Regions from separate parts of the Lactobacillus sp. ESL0684 genome, predicted to be linked through region 2. Evidence: predicted binding sites of a transcription regulator. Region 2 holds the regulator's gene; each other region holds the start of a gene.
What was found. The regulator NrdR, encoded in region 2, represses ribonucleotide reductase genes. The targets are predictions, from matches to a motif close to ACACNATATATNGTGT.
Positions count from the first base shown of each region.

Region 1: a site for NrdR is predicted at 3,516-3,531, ahead of nrdJ (ribonucleoside-triphosphate reductase, adenosylcobalamin-dependent). Genes of this name have one in related genera too.
Region 3: a site for NrdR is predicted at 2,719-2,734, ahead of OZX56_RS09125 (deoxynucleoside kinase). Genes of this name have one in related genera too.

Region 1 is NZ_CP113941.1:28,260-33,865, forward strand. Features, by position in the region: gene OZX56_RS00140 (cob(I)yrinic acid a,c-diamide adenosyltransferase) at 1-252, opposite strand, end outside; gene OZX56_RS00145 (ECF transporter S component) at 252-767, opposite strand; gene OZX56_RS00150 (DUF4430 domain-containing protein) at 784-1,179, opposite strand; gene nrdJ (ribonucleoside-triphosphate reductase, adenosylcobalamin-dependent) at 1,213-3,447, opposite strand; gene OZX56_RS00160 (YjjG family noncanonical pyrimidine nucleotidase) at 4,046-4,759, shown strand; gene OZX56_RS00165 (pyrroline-5-carboxylate reductase) at 4,827-5,591, shown strand.
Region 2 is NZ_CP113941.1:616,441-622,046, reverse strand. Features, by position in the region: gene thrS (threonine--tRNA ligase) at 1-118, opposite strand, end outside; gene dnaI (primosomal protein DnaI) at 397-1,296, opposite strand; gene OZX56_RS03085 (DnaD domain protein) at 1,307-2,659, opposite strand; gene nrdR (transcriptional regulator NrdR) at 2,663-3,130, opposite strand; gene coaE (dephospho-CoA kinase) at 3,135-3,734, opposite strand; gene mutM (DNA-formamidopyrimidine glycosylase) at 3,734-4,561, opposite strand; gene polA (DNA polymerase I) at 4,576-5,606, opposite strand, start outside.
Region 3 is NZ_CP113941.1:1,867,470-1,873,075, reverse strand. Features, by position in the region: gene OZX56_RS09140 (amino acid ABC transporter ATP-binding protein) at 1-125, opposite strand, end outside; gene OZX56_RS09135 (amino acid ABC transporter permease) at 140-781, opposite strand; T-box leader at 1,007-1,240, opposite strand; gene OZX56_RS09130 (deoxynucleoside kinase) at 1,328-2,014, opposite strand; gene OZX56_RS09125 (deoxynucleoside kinase) at 2,028-2,675, opposite strand; gene OZX56_RS09120 (hypothetical protein) at 2,888-3,508, opposite strand; gene OZX56_RS09115 (adenylylsulfate kinase) at 3,643-4,167, shown strand; gene OZX56_RS09110 (helix-turn-helix transcriptional regulator) at 4,560-4,835, opposite strand; gene OZX56_RS09105 (Asp23/Gls24 family envelope stress response protein) at 4,994-5,503, opposite strand; gene OZX56_RS09100 (DUF2273 domain-containing protein) at 5,528-5,606, opposite strand, start outside.

The DNA of each region.
Region 1 (5,606 bases), 590 kb from region 2:
AGTAATTTCTGAGCGTCGTTTAACAACAATATCGCCTTCAAGTAAATAAAGTTGCCGTTGTAGATTTTGTAAAGGTTGCTTTAACTTGCTGCATTTGTCTGACAGGTTAGCAGCAGTTACACCAAGATAAGATTCTAGTTCGTCAATATCGCCAACTGCTACAATTTGTAGGTCATATTTAGGAACCATTTTGCCAGTAACTTGTTTAGTGAAACCTTGGTCACCAACTTTAGTATAAATTTTTAGGGTCATCAGATTCTCCGTTTGTAATGGTCAAGAGCCAGGTTAATCGGTTTATATAAAATAGGGTAAAAAACTAAATTACCAATTGCATGATAGGTGTCAAAGGTGAGACTGCTTGCCCAATAAGCTAAAAATGCAGCGATTCCACCAAAGATTGACATACCCAAATCGACAAAAAAGCCATATTCCCAACCTAAGAAAGTTGCCAGAATTAGTTGCAATGTGAAATGTTTTTTCAATGGAGTGATTTTCGCAAAGAAAATGACGGTTAAAATACAGCCACCATAGGCTAAAATCTGGGAAATAGTCCAAATGCCGAAGCCTAAGTAAATATTAGAAATTATCATAGTAAGGATAGCTAATGTGAAACCAAAACCGAAACCAATGTTTAAAGTAACCAGCATTAAAATATCGGTCACAGGCTGTACGTTGGGAATCGGGATAATTTTAAAGATACGCAAGGTAACACACATTGCAGTTAGAATGGCCAACAAGGCAATTTGTTTGATCTGTTGATGTTTCATTTTTGGTTAGACTGACTTATTTAGCCAAGTTGAAGACAACCCGATCTTTATTGTGGACTTTTTGAGAACTAACGCCTTTGTTAGCAAATTTTCCATTTAATTTATAGGTCCAGTAGATGCCTTTACTGGTATTTTGATTTTTGCCTTTGATACCTGTAACCATGAAACCAAGTCCTGGTGAAGTCTTACCTTTAACTTTCCAAGCTTTACGTAGGCCTTTGATTACAGTAGCACCTTTTTTGGCCAGTTTGACTTTCTTTTTGGCGAATTTCTTATTATTCTTTTTTAAAGTATAGGTGACTGTAATTTTACTGCTTTTGGCTGCAACGTTTGTTGGTTGAGCAGTTCCAGCAAAAGTAAAGGTAAACACCATAGCAATAATAGTTACAATATTTAATTTCTGTTTTTTCATGATTTTTCTCCTAATTTTAAAAGGTATTATTTTTTATTTAACTGGACAAGCTCCTGATTCACAATCGGTTTGATCAACTATTTCTAGATCTTTCTGATCGTCATTTTGCTTGGCAAATACCTCAGCAACATTACCGTTTATCTGAGCTTTCTTCTGTTCGTAAGTTGTTTTGTCAATTGGTTCTTTTGGTGCTTGCTTCAAGGAACCACCATAATAAGGTAGTAAAGAAGTTGATTTAATGCAGTGACGATATTGTTTCAATAGTGAAGTAATCTGATCTGCTTCGTCATTTTGAAAAGTTACAGTACAACTGACAGCGTTGTCTGACCAATAAGTTTGCAAAAAAGCTTGAGTAGCGAATTGTTCAGCAATTGAAACTGTTCCGGCTGATGCAAAGTCTTTACTATCTGCATGAGCGGCACGCATTGGAAACTCAACGCAAATCGTATTTTCAGAATAGGTATCAGGTTCAGAATAATAACCACAGGCATCAAGTGCTTTTAGCAATGGATCTGAAGCTTGGAACCGAATTCGTTGAATTAAGTAGCCAGCATAATGAAAGTGCATGCCTTCAGAAGCACCGGCTAGTTTGGCCACTGTCCCAGATGGCTTTACGGTAGTATGCTTAATTGAAGTATTACAATTTAAAGCTTTGCTATATTCATTGTCGGCATTAATCACGGCCTGATAGGCATTGGAAAGCATTTCTATTCCTTTAGGATCATAAATTGGTGCCTTAATTTGTTCTCCAGTTTCTTCATCAAACTCATCCTTAAAGCCTGTAACTACGCGGTGGCCAAGGTCATTTAATAGCCAATCTTGAATTCCTGAAATTGAAACACCAATTCGGCGATTTTGATAAATTATTTCCCGGGAAATTTCCCAATCATAGTTACTAAAAGTGATTCGTTTAGTGTAACGTGTTGCTAAGCGAAAAACTTCGTTTAAATCCCAATCTTGTTGTTCCGCAATATAAGGAAAAACTTCAAAAAGATTGCAAGGTTCACCATTTGCTAAAGAAATTTCACCACATGGGTTAGTGCCTTCAACCTCGCCATCAATGTTTTTTTGATAGCCATCAATAATTCGACCGTAATTGCGTGATAGGTCAAGATTAACTACACCTGGTTCACCGTTTTCTTTAATGCCATCAGCAATTGGTTGGTAATTATCAAAGTTTGCATCAATGGCGACACTATTATTGGAAGCCCAGCGGTGATGATATAATTTATCTTTGTCTTGTTTCATGGTAATAAAATCTTGATCATCATTCGAACCAAGAGCCAATTCTGCAGATCTACGAACATTGCCGGCTACTACAGCTTTTCCAATTAGATTACAAATGTCAGTTGCATCGACTGAAGTCATTCGTTGATTGTGTTGCTCATTGATAATTTGATTAATATCAAGCAGCATGTCGATTAATGGCATTGGGCCTGAAGCAGTTCCACCGAATCCATGTATCTTTGCGCCATAGGGACGAATGTCACTAATATCAAGTACTAGTTTTGTCTTGTTTTCTGGATTTGTTTGTTTAAAATGCATATCGATTAGGCGAGCATTAGCTAAAACCCAGCCCTCGCGCGTATCAGGTAATTTATAATAAATATAATTATCAGCATCCGCGTTTGCCTGTGCCCAATCTGCATAATCAACCGCGCCATGCTCAAGTGAGTTATCATAAGACGGACTTTTTTGGTCAATCACAATTGTTAAGGCAACTTGATTATCGACTTGAGGAATTTTGACGATATTTTCTTCCGCGACAGAAAAACCAACACCGCCACCCTTCATTAGTTGATCAAATAAGAAAGAGAAGGGGAGTGAGACGGCCAATTGATCTTGGTCAAGATAACTTGGTACAATTGAGCTGTTGCCGTATTTCTGTGGTCTAATGGCAATAAACCAACAGTTATTTAAAGCATCACCATTACGCTTTTGATAGTCTGTACCCGAAATCCAAAGATTCCGCCCAGAAGGTGTGGCAGCAAGACCATAAACTAGTTTGAATAGTTGTTTGGCTTCATTGGTTAATTCAGTTACTACTTCAGTAGTAGGGTTATTTTTTAAACGAGGATCAAGATTAATATTTCCTTCGATAACCCGTTTTACTGTTTCGTCCCAATTTTCAGAACGATTCTGGTCTGGTAACCATCTAGCGTAGGTACGCTTGTAAGTAACCCAACCTAATTCTCCCCAGTGTGGTTTAATGTTTTGTTTCACTTGATCAATATAGGCTTGATCTAAAGTTATACTAGTGTTTTCCATGTAAAAGCAACTCCTAAAAAGATAAACGTTTCACATATACATCATATATGGCTTACCTATAAACTATACCACAATATCTTGTGCTAAGTATAAGAAATGAAGTTGGTGGCTTAACTTGTAAATTACAATTATATGGCAGAATGGGATTTGTGAGTCTGAAATTTTTTTACTAAAAGAGGGTTTTACCATCAAAAAACACGTTAGAAAGTAAGTAGTCCTAGCGTGTAAATATAAATTGTTTCTTTTTAAAAACGGATGAGTGCCCAAAAAATAGTGATGGCAGCAATAATTATTAAAATAGGTATCAACAAATGAATAAAGCAGAAAAAGAGAACTGCACAAATTAATAAGAAAGCAAAAATTTTAAATAGGCCAATTCCTAATTTCATTAGTAGCCAAGTAACAAACAAGATCAATAATAGTGTAAGCATTCTAAGCACTCCTTCAAAATAAATAAGCCCAATTATATCCCTTTTTTCCTAAGAAAAATAGTTAATTATATCTTTTATAATTAAGAAATTGCTATAATTATTCTTAGACTAAATTCGTTCACGCGGAAATTAAAGCAGATGAATAAATTAGAAGGAGTGAAAAATACTTGCGATTTAAACAAATAATTTTTGATGTTGATGATACGTTAATTGACTTTGCTGCAACGGAAGATTTTGCTTTGCATGCTCTATTTAAGAAACATCATTGGCAATTGACTCGTGAAATGCAGAAACGCTATCATGCTTATAATCAAGGGCTATGGCGTAAACTTGAACAGGGCACTATTTCCTATAACCAATTAAGTGAACAGGTTTTTCAAGTTTTTTTGAAGCAAAATTTTGGCTTAGAAGTTGATGGGAAAGCGATCATGGCTGAGTATCGTTCATATTTTGAGCAGGCATATCAATTACTGCCAGGTGTTGAAGATGCTTTACGTTTTGCGCAAAATGATTATCAATTAACTGTTTTAAGTAATGGCGAAGCATTTATGCAACGTCATCGGCTTGAGCAAGCGGGAGTTGAGCAGTACTTTTCACTAATTGTAACCTCTGAAGAAGCTGGATTTTCAAAACCGGACCGCCGAGTTTTTGATTATTTTTTTGATCAGACGACAATTGGACCTGAAGATACTATTTTCTTTGGTGATGGGTTACAGTCAGATATTTTGGGTGCAGAAAATTATGGTTTTGCCAGTGTTTGGTACAATCATCGTCATCGCAGAAATGATCTTAATTTGCATCCTATGTTTGAAGTACAGACATATCCGCAATTTGTTGATTTGTTAAAACGAGATTTTCAACCGGGCTATCGATTAGGATAGATTTAATGTAAGCATTGTTACAATAATGGCGTTAAATAACTAATTAAGTATTAAAGGAGCGTAGAAAATGAAAATTGGATTCATTGGAACAGGTAAAATAGGTAGTTCAATTATTCAAGGTTTGTTACATGCAGATGTGGTTAGTCAGGATATTTATGTGTATGATGGTGGTCACCGATCTGCTCAAGCATTAGCTAAAAAAGCTGGCCTACACTTAATTAATGAGTATGGTGATTTTAATAATTGTCGCGCTGTCGTAGTCGCTGTTGGTGGTGATGCTCAAGAAACAATTATTAATGACTTGGGTCAGGTCTATCATGGTATTATTATTTCAACTGGTGGTGGCGATTTAACTCTAATTAATCGCCAAATTGTCGCAGATGCGTCTTTTGTTAAAGCTGTTCCAAATACCCCTGTGCAAATTGGAGAGGGCATTACTGTAGTTAGCTTTATTCCTAATGAAAGTAGCGAGGTAATTGATACAGTTAAAGCGATTTTTAGTCAAATGGGTGATGTTTACGTCGTTGATGAAACTTTACTAGGGATTTATGGCACGATTGCTGGCTGTACGCCAGCTTATGTTGATCTAATGATTGAGGCATTAAGTGATGCTGCAGTTCAGAATGGTGTTAAGCGGACTGAGTCTTATGCAATAATTGAAAAGATGCTGCTTGGTACAGCTAAATTAGCTTTAACCAATCAGAAATTACCAGAAGAATTAAAGGATGAGGTAACTACTCCGGGTGGTTCAACAATTAGAGGCGTTACTAAACTAGAAGAAGCAGGCTTTAGAAATGCTCTAATTCAAGCAGTTAATGCATCAGCTAATTAGGTTTAGTAAATCAAA
Region 2 (5,606 bases):
TACCAGCAAGCGCCGCCTTACCAAGTGAAGTTGAAATGCCATGCGCCAAATCACTAATTGTTAGTGCCTCATCAAAGTCACGTTTTGAACCATCTGGTAATGTAATTACAAAACTCATATTTTTCCTCCATAAATAAAAAAGTCCCAGTGCAATTAAGCACTGGGACGTCTAGTAGCGTGGTTCCACCCAAAATTAGATTATCTTAATAATCATCTCATTAAGGATCGATAATGGAATCCAGCCAAAGTTTATTATCTTTTAGGATGGATGAGTGGGGTGTTACTTACTTGAAAGACTTCCAGAAAAACGTCTTTTCTCTCTGAATCAAGCAACATCATGTTCATTCATTGTCATTCATTATACCGAATAATTAACAAATTGCAAGAATTTTTTAATTAACGCCTACGGTTTTTGCCCGAAACTACCACTTCAGTTGCTAGTGTGCGTACCCGTTCCATCAAGCGTGCTGCCTTTACTGGATCGATGGCATTCTTAGTTTCCTTAAAATGCTCTTCTAAATCATCCATTGCCATGTTGGATGAAAAAAAGGTGGGTAAAACATTATCCATTCTTGCTTGTAAGATTACACCTAATACGTCATCGCGTGACCATTGGCTCAGAGTTTCAGCCCCAATATCATCTAAAATTAATAAATCACATTGAGCTACCCGATCGATTTCCGACTGCAAACTATTATCCTCAAAATGACTAGATAAACTAGCAATAAATGCTGGCAAATGCAGGAAAACCACTTGTTGGTCCATTGCTGCTACCTGATTAGCCAGTCCAGCTAGAATATAGGTTTTACCAACACCAAAATCGCCTGACAAATATAATCCTTTTTGATGAATATCTTGTGCATATTTTGCTAAAAATTGCTGAATTAATGCCATAACTTGCGACCGACCCTGAGTCATTTCCGCCTGACTCAAACGTACATCATGCAAAGCCTGCGGCAACTTAATTAATTGCAAATGCTTCTTAGTGTTAGCTACGCGGTCACGTGCTAGCTTACTAGCCTCTGGAACATAACGTAAGTCAATAGCCTGATTATTAATGAACAATTCAGGGCGATAGCCATTAGTAACCGGATCCTTGCGTTGCTTACTAGTATAGTATTCATATAGACTAGGCAAACTCTTATTAATCATTTCAGCAGTAATCTTAGTCTGATTTTCTTGCAAGAATTGTTTAATATCTGGATCTGCTAAAACTTGTTGATAAATTTCTGTCAAATTATACTTTTTAACCAATTCTGGATCTAATTTACTAATCAAATTGCTAATCGCTTGCATCATCTTGCACCTACTTCATACCGTTCTTATCTTCAAGATTTTTAAAGAAATCCTTCAAATCTTTAGAAGAAATATCTTGATTAACTGCCGCTTGCTTTTTACTCCAGTCAGTTCCCTTTTCAACACGCTTATTGGCACCATAACGTGAACGCGGCTGCCTTTGTGCTTTTTTCTTTGCCCGATTAGCCAGATACTCCAGTGCCTGTGCTCCGGTTTTTACACCATGCTGGAGCCAATCATGTAAAATCGTATTAGCAAGCCGATAAGAAACCGTTGAACTTTCTTGTAAGCAGGCATAGGCCAAAATATTAAGTAACTCTGTTTGCACATTTTGCTTGTTGTATAAATTATCAAGCACCTTATATTCACTAGCATCAACATAGTCATGCTTAGCAGTCTTTAACTGATACAGAAATTGTGCAGGTGCCTTTTCTTTTGCCATGGTTAAAATTTGCTGCTCACGTGAATTAAACTTTTGCTTTACTTGGTCAGAAACATCTTGATTTTCAGACTTAAGGCGAGCCTTAGTATCAACACTATGAATATTTTCAGCAATCGTTTGCTTAATTAGTGGCATATTCAACTGATAGCTACCGTGCAAACAAGATAATGTTTCATCAACAAATTCTTGCTCTGACAAGCCATACGTCCGCATCAGTCCAGCAATATCCGCTTGATGTTGATCAATCTCACTAGGCGCAATTTGGTATATTTCAAATTGCTGTTTCATGAATTCCCAATCAATGTGTTCTGCTTGGTTAATCTGGGCTTTAGTTGGCCGCTTGACTTGATTTTCTTGTGCGGCTTGTTGAACATCTTCAGACGGACTGATGGCCTCTTGACTAGGTAAATGAAAAACTTCCATGAATGAAGCAGAAACATCTTGCGCGGTTTGTAAGCCATTAAGTTGATTTTCATCCTGTTGACTTTCCCTAGCAAAACTGTGACTCAGGTCATGAAAAGCAGCTTCACCCACCTTTTCTTTTAACAGGCTAGCCAATAAGGCAGTCGCAAAAAACTCACTGCTGCTGGGTACTACATTTAAACTAAATACCAAAACTTGACCCATGATTTCATTGTCGAGCACCCTTGTTTGCAGTAATCCTACGCCTTCAAGCTTGTGAATTGCGGCAAACAGATCTTGCAAACTACAATCTAATTGTTCTTGCAAGCTATACAAACCTTGGGCATCAGAAATCATTGCAGTTTCGCGATAATCTTCATTTAAAGTTAAATAAAGTGAACTGCCAAGTCCCCCAAGTAGCGGCTGATATAGTTTCAGCAAGATTCTCAAGTCACGTGGAAAAATTGGTACTCGATTATTAATTAGAAACGGCTGCTTTGGATTAGCACTTTCAAACATCAACTAATCTTTCTGCTCACGTTTAGCAATCATATCTTCCATCGTCTTCATAAAGCTAGACATGTCTTTGAATTCACGATAAATGGAAGCAAAACGAATATAAGCTACATCGTCAATCTTGGCCAATTCATCCATGACCTGCTGGCCAATCTTTTTAGAAGAAATCTCACTGCCGCCTTGCTGACGAATTTTGTTTTCTACATGATTAACTAACTCTTCGAATTGACCACTAGTAATTGGGCGTTTTTGACCTGCTGCCATTACTCCATGTAAAATTTTCTTCCGGTTAAATGGTTCACGAGTACCGTCATTTTTAATTACCAACAATGGGGTTGTTTCAACTCGCTCAAACGTGGTAAAACGAAATCCGCAGTTCTCGCATTCGCGACGGCGTCTAATCGCGCGGTTCTCATCACTTGGACGTGAGTCAATCACCCGCGAAGCATTCTGACGACAATGAGGACATTCCATATAATCAACCTTCTTCTAACTTAAACATTAATTGAGCTAACTTCGCATTCAATTCTGCTACAGTACCGGTATTTTCAATTACATAATCAGCTAATTGGACTTTTTGTGCTAGCGGCATCTGGCTGTTAATCCTAGCTAAAGCCGCCGATCTAGTCAATTGATCCCGCTGCATCAATCTTTCAAGCTGCAAACTTTCGGGCAAAGCAATCAATAAGGTTTGATCACAATAACTTTGACCATTAGCCTCAAACAGCAATGGTACATCAACAACTATTAACGGTACATTTGCTTGCTTATGATGCGTAATTTTAGCCGCAATTGTCTGAAAAATCAAGGGATGAGTTAGTTTGTTTAACTTTGCTAACTGCTGTTTATCATTAAAAACTAGCTGACCTAATTTACGTCGATTAATCGTTTGATCAGCATTTAAGTATTCCGGGCCAAACTGTGCACCAACTCTTTGATAGCCTTCTTGACCAATATTCAAAATATCATGACTAATTCGATCACTGTCAATAACTGGCACACCTTTAGCTTGAAAGAAAGCATCAGCAGTACTTTTGCCACTGGCAATACCGCCTGTTAATCCTAAGACGACTGTCATTAGTATGTCACCTGACACTTTGGACAAAAAGTAGTCCCGCGACCATTGACTTTAATCTTTTCTAGTTTAGTCCCACAGCGCTGACAAGGCTCGCCTCGGTGACCATAAACTTTCAGCATCGCTTGAAAAGCACCCGTTTGTCCATTCGCATCAAGATATGTATGAACCGTAGTGCCGTGTTGTTCAATTGCCAATGCAATCAAAGAATTGATATTGTCATGAAGTTGGGCAACTTTTTCTTGTGGAAGATTATTAGCAAGACTTAAGGGATGAATTTTTGTTTGCCAAAGAACTTCATCAACGTAAATATTTCCTAATCCAGCAACAATCGACTGATCAAGCAAGGTACTCTTAATATTCTTGTGTTTATGACTTAGTCGCTCTTGCAAATAAGCCGTGGTAAATTCTGCAGAATTAGGTTCAACACCTAACTTGCTGATACCAGTAACTACTTTTTCAGTGCCTGTTTCGACCAATTGCATGCGGCCAAACTTGCGAACATCGTTATAACGTAAATCTGTACCATCAGTAAAGGCAAATTGCACATGATCATGTTTATCTTTAACAGTATCAATTGCAACTAAACGATATTTACCTTCCATGCGCAAATGTGAGACAATCGTTAAATTTCCGCTTAACCGAATCAGTAAAAATTTGGCATAACGATCAATTGTCATAATCTTTTGGCCAGTTACTCGCTTAACAAAATCTGCCGCGTCTCCTGTAATGATTTTAGGATACCACAAAGTCACTTCCGCAATAGTTTTACCCTTAATTAATGGTAAAAGTGTGCGGCGAACTGTTTCTACTTCAGGCATTTCAGGCATTAGACGTCACTTCCTTACTTAGCATCATACCAATTATGTCCCCACCCAGAATCTGCTACGAGCGGTATATCAAGTTTTACTGCAGACTGCATAACTTCTGGAACCAGCTTTTTAATAGTTTCCAGTTCCTCTTTAGGCACATCAAAAATTAATTCGTCATGGACTTGAACTACCATTTTGGTCTTAAGTCCTAATTCAGTCAATTTTGCTTGCATATTCATCATAGCAATCTTAATAATATCAGCTGCAGAACCCTGAATTGGCGAATTAATCGCTGTTCGTTCAGCAAATGAACGCACATTGAAATTCTTAGCATGAATATCTGGTAAATAGCGACGACGATGCATGATTGTTTCTGCATAGCCTTTTTCACGGGCAACTTTCACTGCTTCATCCATATAATTCTTAATTTGCGGATATTGTTCAAAGTAATTATCGATAAATTCTTTGGCCTGCTTACGACTAATATTTAAGTTTTTCGACAAGCCATAATCAGATATCCCATAAACAATCCCAAAATTGACCGCTTTTGCCCGGCGACGCATGAGCGGGGTGACTTCGTCTGGCGATTCCAAATGAAAAATTTTCATAGCAGTATGTGAGTGAATATCATACCCCGTTTTAAAGGCTTCTTGCATATGTTCATCCCCAGAAACTTGGGCTAAAACTCGCAACTCAATCTGGGAATAATCACAAGAAAAGATATAACCATCTGGTTCACTTGGAACAAAGGCCTTTCTAATCTGCTTACCCTCTTCAGTACGAGTTGGGATATTTTGCAAATTCGGATCGACTGAAGACAGCCGCCCAGTAGCAGTCAAAGTTTGCAAATAACGTGTATGAACTCTGCCATCTTTTTGAATGACATCAAGCAACCCTTTAACATACGTTGACTGAATCTTAGCTAATTGGCGATAAGACAAGATTTCAGGAATAATTGGACTCTGATCTTGTAATTGATTTAGCACATCAACAGAAGTAGAATAGCCCGTTTTAGTCTTTTTGACCGGTGGTAATCCTAGCTTTTCAAATAAGATATGACCTA
Region 3 (5,606 bases), 640 kb from region 2:
GTAGTTTTGCCAGCACCAGACGGTCCAACAATGGCTAAAATTTGACCATTAGGAATCGTCAAATTAAGCTGGTTTAGAATGATTTTTTGACCAAAATTTTTAGTAATATTTTTAAGTTCTAACATATTTTCATTCCTCCTTAGTTCCATTTACTGAAGCTTTGTTCCAATTTTTTTAGTAGGTATGATGCAATTCCAGTCATGAATAAATAAATTATTCCAACTAGTACTAACGGAATTAAGGTAACATCTCTTGCAGTTGCCACGTTCCCAGCACGCAGCAGATCGCCAAGCCCAATTACGTAAACTAGTGAAGTGTCCTTAACTAAATTGATGATTTCATTACCAATTGATGGGATTACGATTTTGACTACTTGGGGGATAATGATATGTTGCAGTGTTTGCAGCTTTGATAAACGTAAGACACGGGCGCTTTCATATTGACCAGTGGGAATTGCTTGAAAACCGCCGCGAAAGATTTCGGCAAAGTAAGCAGCATAATTAAGGATAAAGGCAAACAGTGCCGCATCATAACGCTGAAAGATGATACCCATGATTGGCAAGCCATAGAAAATAAAAATTAGCTGCAATAATAGTGGTGTACCCCGCATGATCCATACGTAAAATTTAAGTATCAGCCGCAAGGGCTTAAAATGGGAGAGCAGGCCTAAGCTGATAACTATTCCTAGTGGGATAGAAATGATTAGAGTCCAACAAAACAGGGACAGGGTCATTTTGGCACCTGAGAGTAATGAAGGCATGATTGAAACGATATAGTCCATAACTTTCTCCTTGTGATAAATAAAAAAGCGTCCTCTTAAGCTATCTAGCTTAAGAGGACGCTTTGACGTTGTTCCACCTCAATTTGTTATTTACTCACGTAAATAACCTCAACCAGTTCGAATATTGCCATAAAAATGGTGATATTCGAATTGGAGCGATAACGGGACTACCGGAATTTCCTAATAATAGTAAGTAAAAAAAGCCGCCATCTTAGACATAGTGTCTAAGAGGACGACTTAACGCGGTTCCACCTCAACTTCGTTGCTTACTCACATAAGCAACCTCGAGCAGTTTAATAATTAATATTAAACTGGAAGTGATAACGGAACCACCGGAATTTCTTACTGATTCAGAAAAACGGTTCGCAGGTGTGATTCATGTTGGTACTTGGTGTCTTTACAGCAACTGACACTCTCTAAACAAGTCCATAACATTACTAGTCTGCTCATAACCTTTTAAATTTATTTTAATTATAGTCACTTACACCAAGAAGTCAAGTATTATTTTTATTACTAAAAAAGCTATCGTTAAGATAGCACTTCTAGTTATTCCGTAAGTTTGACCCTAGTTGATTTGTCCCAAGAATCAGGTAACTTGCCAACTTCCTTGAGTTTAGCCACAATTTGATCTAAAACGACTTGACGATCATCTTCATCGGTCATAAAGTCAAGTTGATCGCCATCAATTTCCATCTTAGGTGAGTAGTCATATTTTTCGTACCAAGGCTTATAATAACGCAAAAGCCGTTTGTAATAATCCTCAAGAGTAGCATCATAACTCAACTGCTCATAAGGACGGCCGCGTTTTTCAATTCGCTTGAGCATAGTTTCGTATGAAACGTTAATATGGACAAGTAGGTCGGGATTTTCTTTTGGCATATGATCGAGTTCGCCCATCATATTATTGAGCAACTCATAATATGTGTCGACCTCTTCTTTGGTTGCACGTCCGATATCGGCATTCATTTGGAAGAATAGAGCATCTTCATAGATGGATCGATCTAAGACATTGTTATCTTCTGTTAGAGCATCTTTAATGCTGCGGAAGCGAGTATTTAAGAAAAATACTTGCAGCAAAAAGGCATACTTTTTAGGATCGGCATAAAATAGCGGCAAGACAGGATTGTCATCAACGCTTTCATAAAATGGTTTAGTTCCTAAATAATTAGCTAAAATACTGGTTAAACTGGATTTACCGGCTCCAATTGGCCCGCTTAAAACAATAACAGTCATCACGTTCCTTCTTTTATAAATTTCCTAGTTCGCGTAATTTATTATCAATTTCGCTTAAAACTGCTTTTTTGGCGTCTTCGTCAACGATAAAGTCATATTTATCGCCATCAATTTTAATTTTTGGTGAAGCATCATATTCCTCATACCAAGGCTCATAATACCGAATTAAACGCTCATAATAGTCTTTTAAACTAGGATCAGTACTAATTTGTTCAAATGATCGACCACGCTTCTCAATCCGTTTGAGCATTGTTTCAAGCGAAACATGAATGTAAATAAGTAGATCAGGCTTTTTACTTGGCTTGCCAGGAACATCTTCCATCATGTTCTCGAGTAAGCTGTCATAGATCTTAAATTCGGTTGGATCAGCAACTTTATTTTCTGCATTCATCTTGAAAAAGAGCGCGTCTTCATAGATTGACCGATCTGAGACGCTGTTTTTATCCTGTACCGCTTGATTAATCTGCGCTAATCGATGGTTCAGCAAGTAGATATTAAGTAAAAAAGTATATCGCTTCATATCTTGATAATACAAAGGCAAAACGGGGTTGTTATCCACGCCTTCATAAAACGCTTGTGTCCCTAAATGCTCAGCTAGAATACTGGTTAAACTGGATTTACCGGCTCCAATTGGCCCACTTAAAACAATAACTTGAATCACGTTCTTTCTTAAAAATACAACATGTAGACTCTTATTTAGTTTAATACGAGATGTAGTGGTAAACAAGGAAAAAGTTAATTTTAAGAATTCACAATTTGTCAAGTGATTTTGTATAATACAGTGAAGAAAATATCCAAGTTATCAGCTTCACAATAAAAAGCATCAAGTTTAGACTTGATGCTTTTGCTAATGTTACACGTGAAACCAATGAGTTACCGCCAGTTAACTTCTGTGTATGTCATATCAGCAAATTTAGTCGATTGATACTTATCAGCTAAGTCTTTAGTGGTGAAGTATTGATTATAAACCTTGCCTGTTGTTGGATCAGCTTCGAAAACCACTTTGATGGTTTGATCATCAACTTTTTCGTTGTGAACAGCATAAGCGTCACCGTCAGCAGTTGACTTTTCGGTTGGTGAGCTCAAGATAGTCCATTTAACGCCGCTAATTGTTTTGGTAGTACCACGCTTGACGTTCTTAAAGGTCTTAGCATGTTTATTCTTCCAACTTTTACTCATTTGCCATGGGTACTTTTTGGTGCCTTTAACTTTACCAATCACTGCTACTTTGGCTGTTTTACCAGTAGCAGGTAGGACTAATGAAGACTTGTGGATATTCAATGGCTCAGGAGTTAAATTGTTATTGCTATACCATTTACCTTGTAAATCTTTACTAAATTTGAAGGACTTGCTGATACCATATTTTTTATCCTGCTTTTTCTTTGAAACTTGGCTAGTCTTAGCTTTCTTTGCACTAACATCAGCTGTAAACACACTACTAGTTAGCCCCAGTGCAGCAACAACTAAGCCTAAAAGTTTAACCGTTTTTTTCATAATATTCCCTTTCTACATTATAAACAGTAGCTATTTTATGCTTTAATTATAACTTATAAGGTTTGGCATTGACAATATAAAAGTAAAACTTTTATAACGATATGGTAGAATCTAGATGAAGGGAAGTGCTTGAATTGGAAACCAAAGTATTGGTAGTTAGTGGTATCACAGCAAGTGGAAAGACTAGTTTGATTACCGCTTTAAAACAAATATGTTTAGAGAGTACGGTGCTATCTTTTGATGACTATGACATTGTTCAATTAAGTACTACTCCAAACATTAAGATACCACTAAAAAAAGCAATTAATCAATATGATATTAGTGAGTTAATGCTTGATTTTAAGCAGAGCTATCACCAAATTCCACTAATTTTACTTGACTTTCCTTTTGGATATTATCATCAAGAATTAAGGCCATACATTGATTGGGTAGTTTATTTGAATACACCACTTGATATTACTTTTGCACGTCAATTGATTCGAGATGAGCAGTCAAGCAATGCTCAAGAAATAATTAACTGGGCAAAGACATATTTATCCCAAGCAAGACCATATTTTGTTGACAATCAGAGCTATGTAGCTCAAAGTGCTGATTTAATTTTAGATGGTACGACTTCAATTGCTCAAGAAGTAGCCCAAGTTAGAAAGTTAATCGAATAAGTTAATGTTTTACGTGGAACAACTATTTGTTGGTGTACTGAAATTTTAGCGATTAAGGTGTTTAATGATTAAATGAAAAAGCCAAACAAAAATTGAGATGACTACTACATATGCAATTATCGAATCAAGATATTCCGTTTTAGGTTCTTTTGCCAGTTCAACTATTACTAGAATTAGCATAGGGATTATAAAAATAAGATAAGGGATCCATTTATGTTTATTTGCAAACTCACGTGCCTTATATTTTATTCCTAAAGATTTTTCACGATTAAATTTTCTAATGTGGCCGTTTATTGCTGCAATGAGATATTCAATTATTAATAATGGTAGTGAGAGACCATGTAAATTAATAATATCAAATGTATTAGCAAAAAGAATCACCAAAATTATGGCTATACCCAGTTTAAATCTTTTGAGATTACCTTCAATTCTTTTGCAACATCTTTTTTCTCTAAATATTCACGCATTCCTGTATCCTCCTTTAATAATGTATCAAGTGAGATTTGATAGTAATTACTTAACTTGATAAGACTCTCTATGTCGGGATAGGTCTTTTCATTTTCCCAGCTAGAAATTGTTTGTCTGCTCACAAAGAAATACTTTGCGACTTCTGTTTGAGTTAAGTTCTTAGCAATTCGCGCTTGTTTTAAGTGCTCACCAAATTTCATTGTTTGTTCCTCCCGAATTACTATTAATTATGAATAGTTTGGAAATTAAAACAAGCAGAGATTCCTTGCATTATTGCTAGTTAAAGGAAGTATTTCCCAGGAAATAAAAAAGATGTGGTACGTTGGCACCACATCTTTTTGGTAATTTAATAAGCAAATTATTTAACTCTTTGTTGTTCAGCTTTTTGTTCTTTATTTTCTTTTTGCTTCTGATCAAGTTTTTCTTTTTGATCATCAATCTTGTCTTCGGCAGTCTTAGTTGCTCCTGAAAGACGATCCTGCAGACTAACTGAATCTTTTTCATGTTGTTTTTTAGTCTTGATGTCAACGACAGTTACGTTAACTTCAACTGTTTCAAGGCCAGTCATGTCTTTAATTTTATTGTAGATTTTTTCTTTAATTTCATCATACAACTTAGTGATTTGTACACCGTATTCAGCGACAATATCAATGTCAACTGCTACTTGCGTTTTACCAACTTCGACGTTTACACCAGAGGTAACATCATCATTGTTGACGATTTTATCAGTTAAATTGGAGAAGAAGCCACCATCGACAGTTAGTAAGCCTTTGATATCTGAAAGGGCAATACCAACTATTTTTTGGACCACTTTAGAATCATATTTTAGATCGCCTTTAACTGTTTGCTTTGAATTTGTTTGTGCCATTGTAAAAAAACTCCTTTCGAATAGTTATTTATTTTGTAACTTTTTTAGAATTGGCCAGTAATGACCAATGAGACCGCCACATACTAGCATGACAATTACAAAA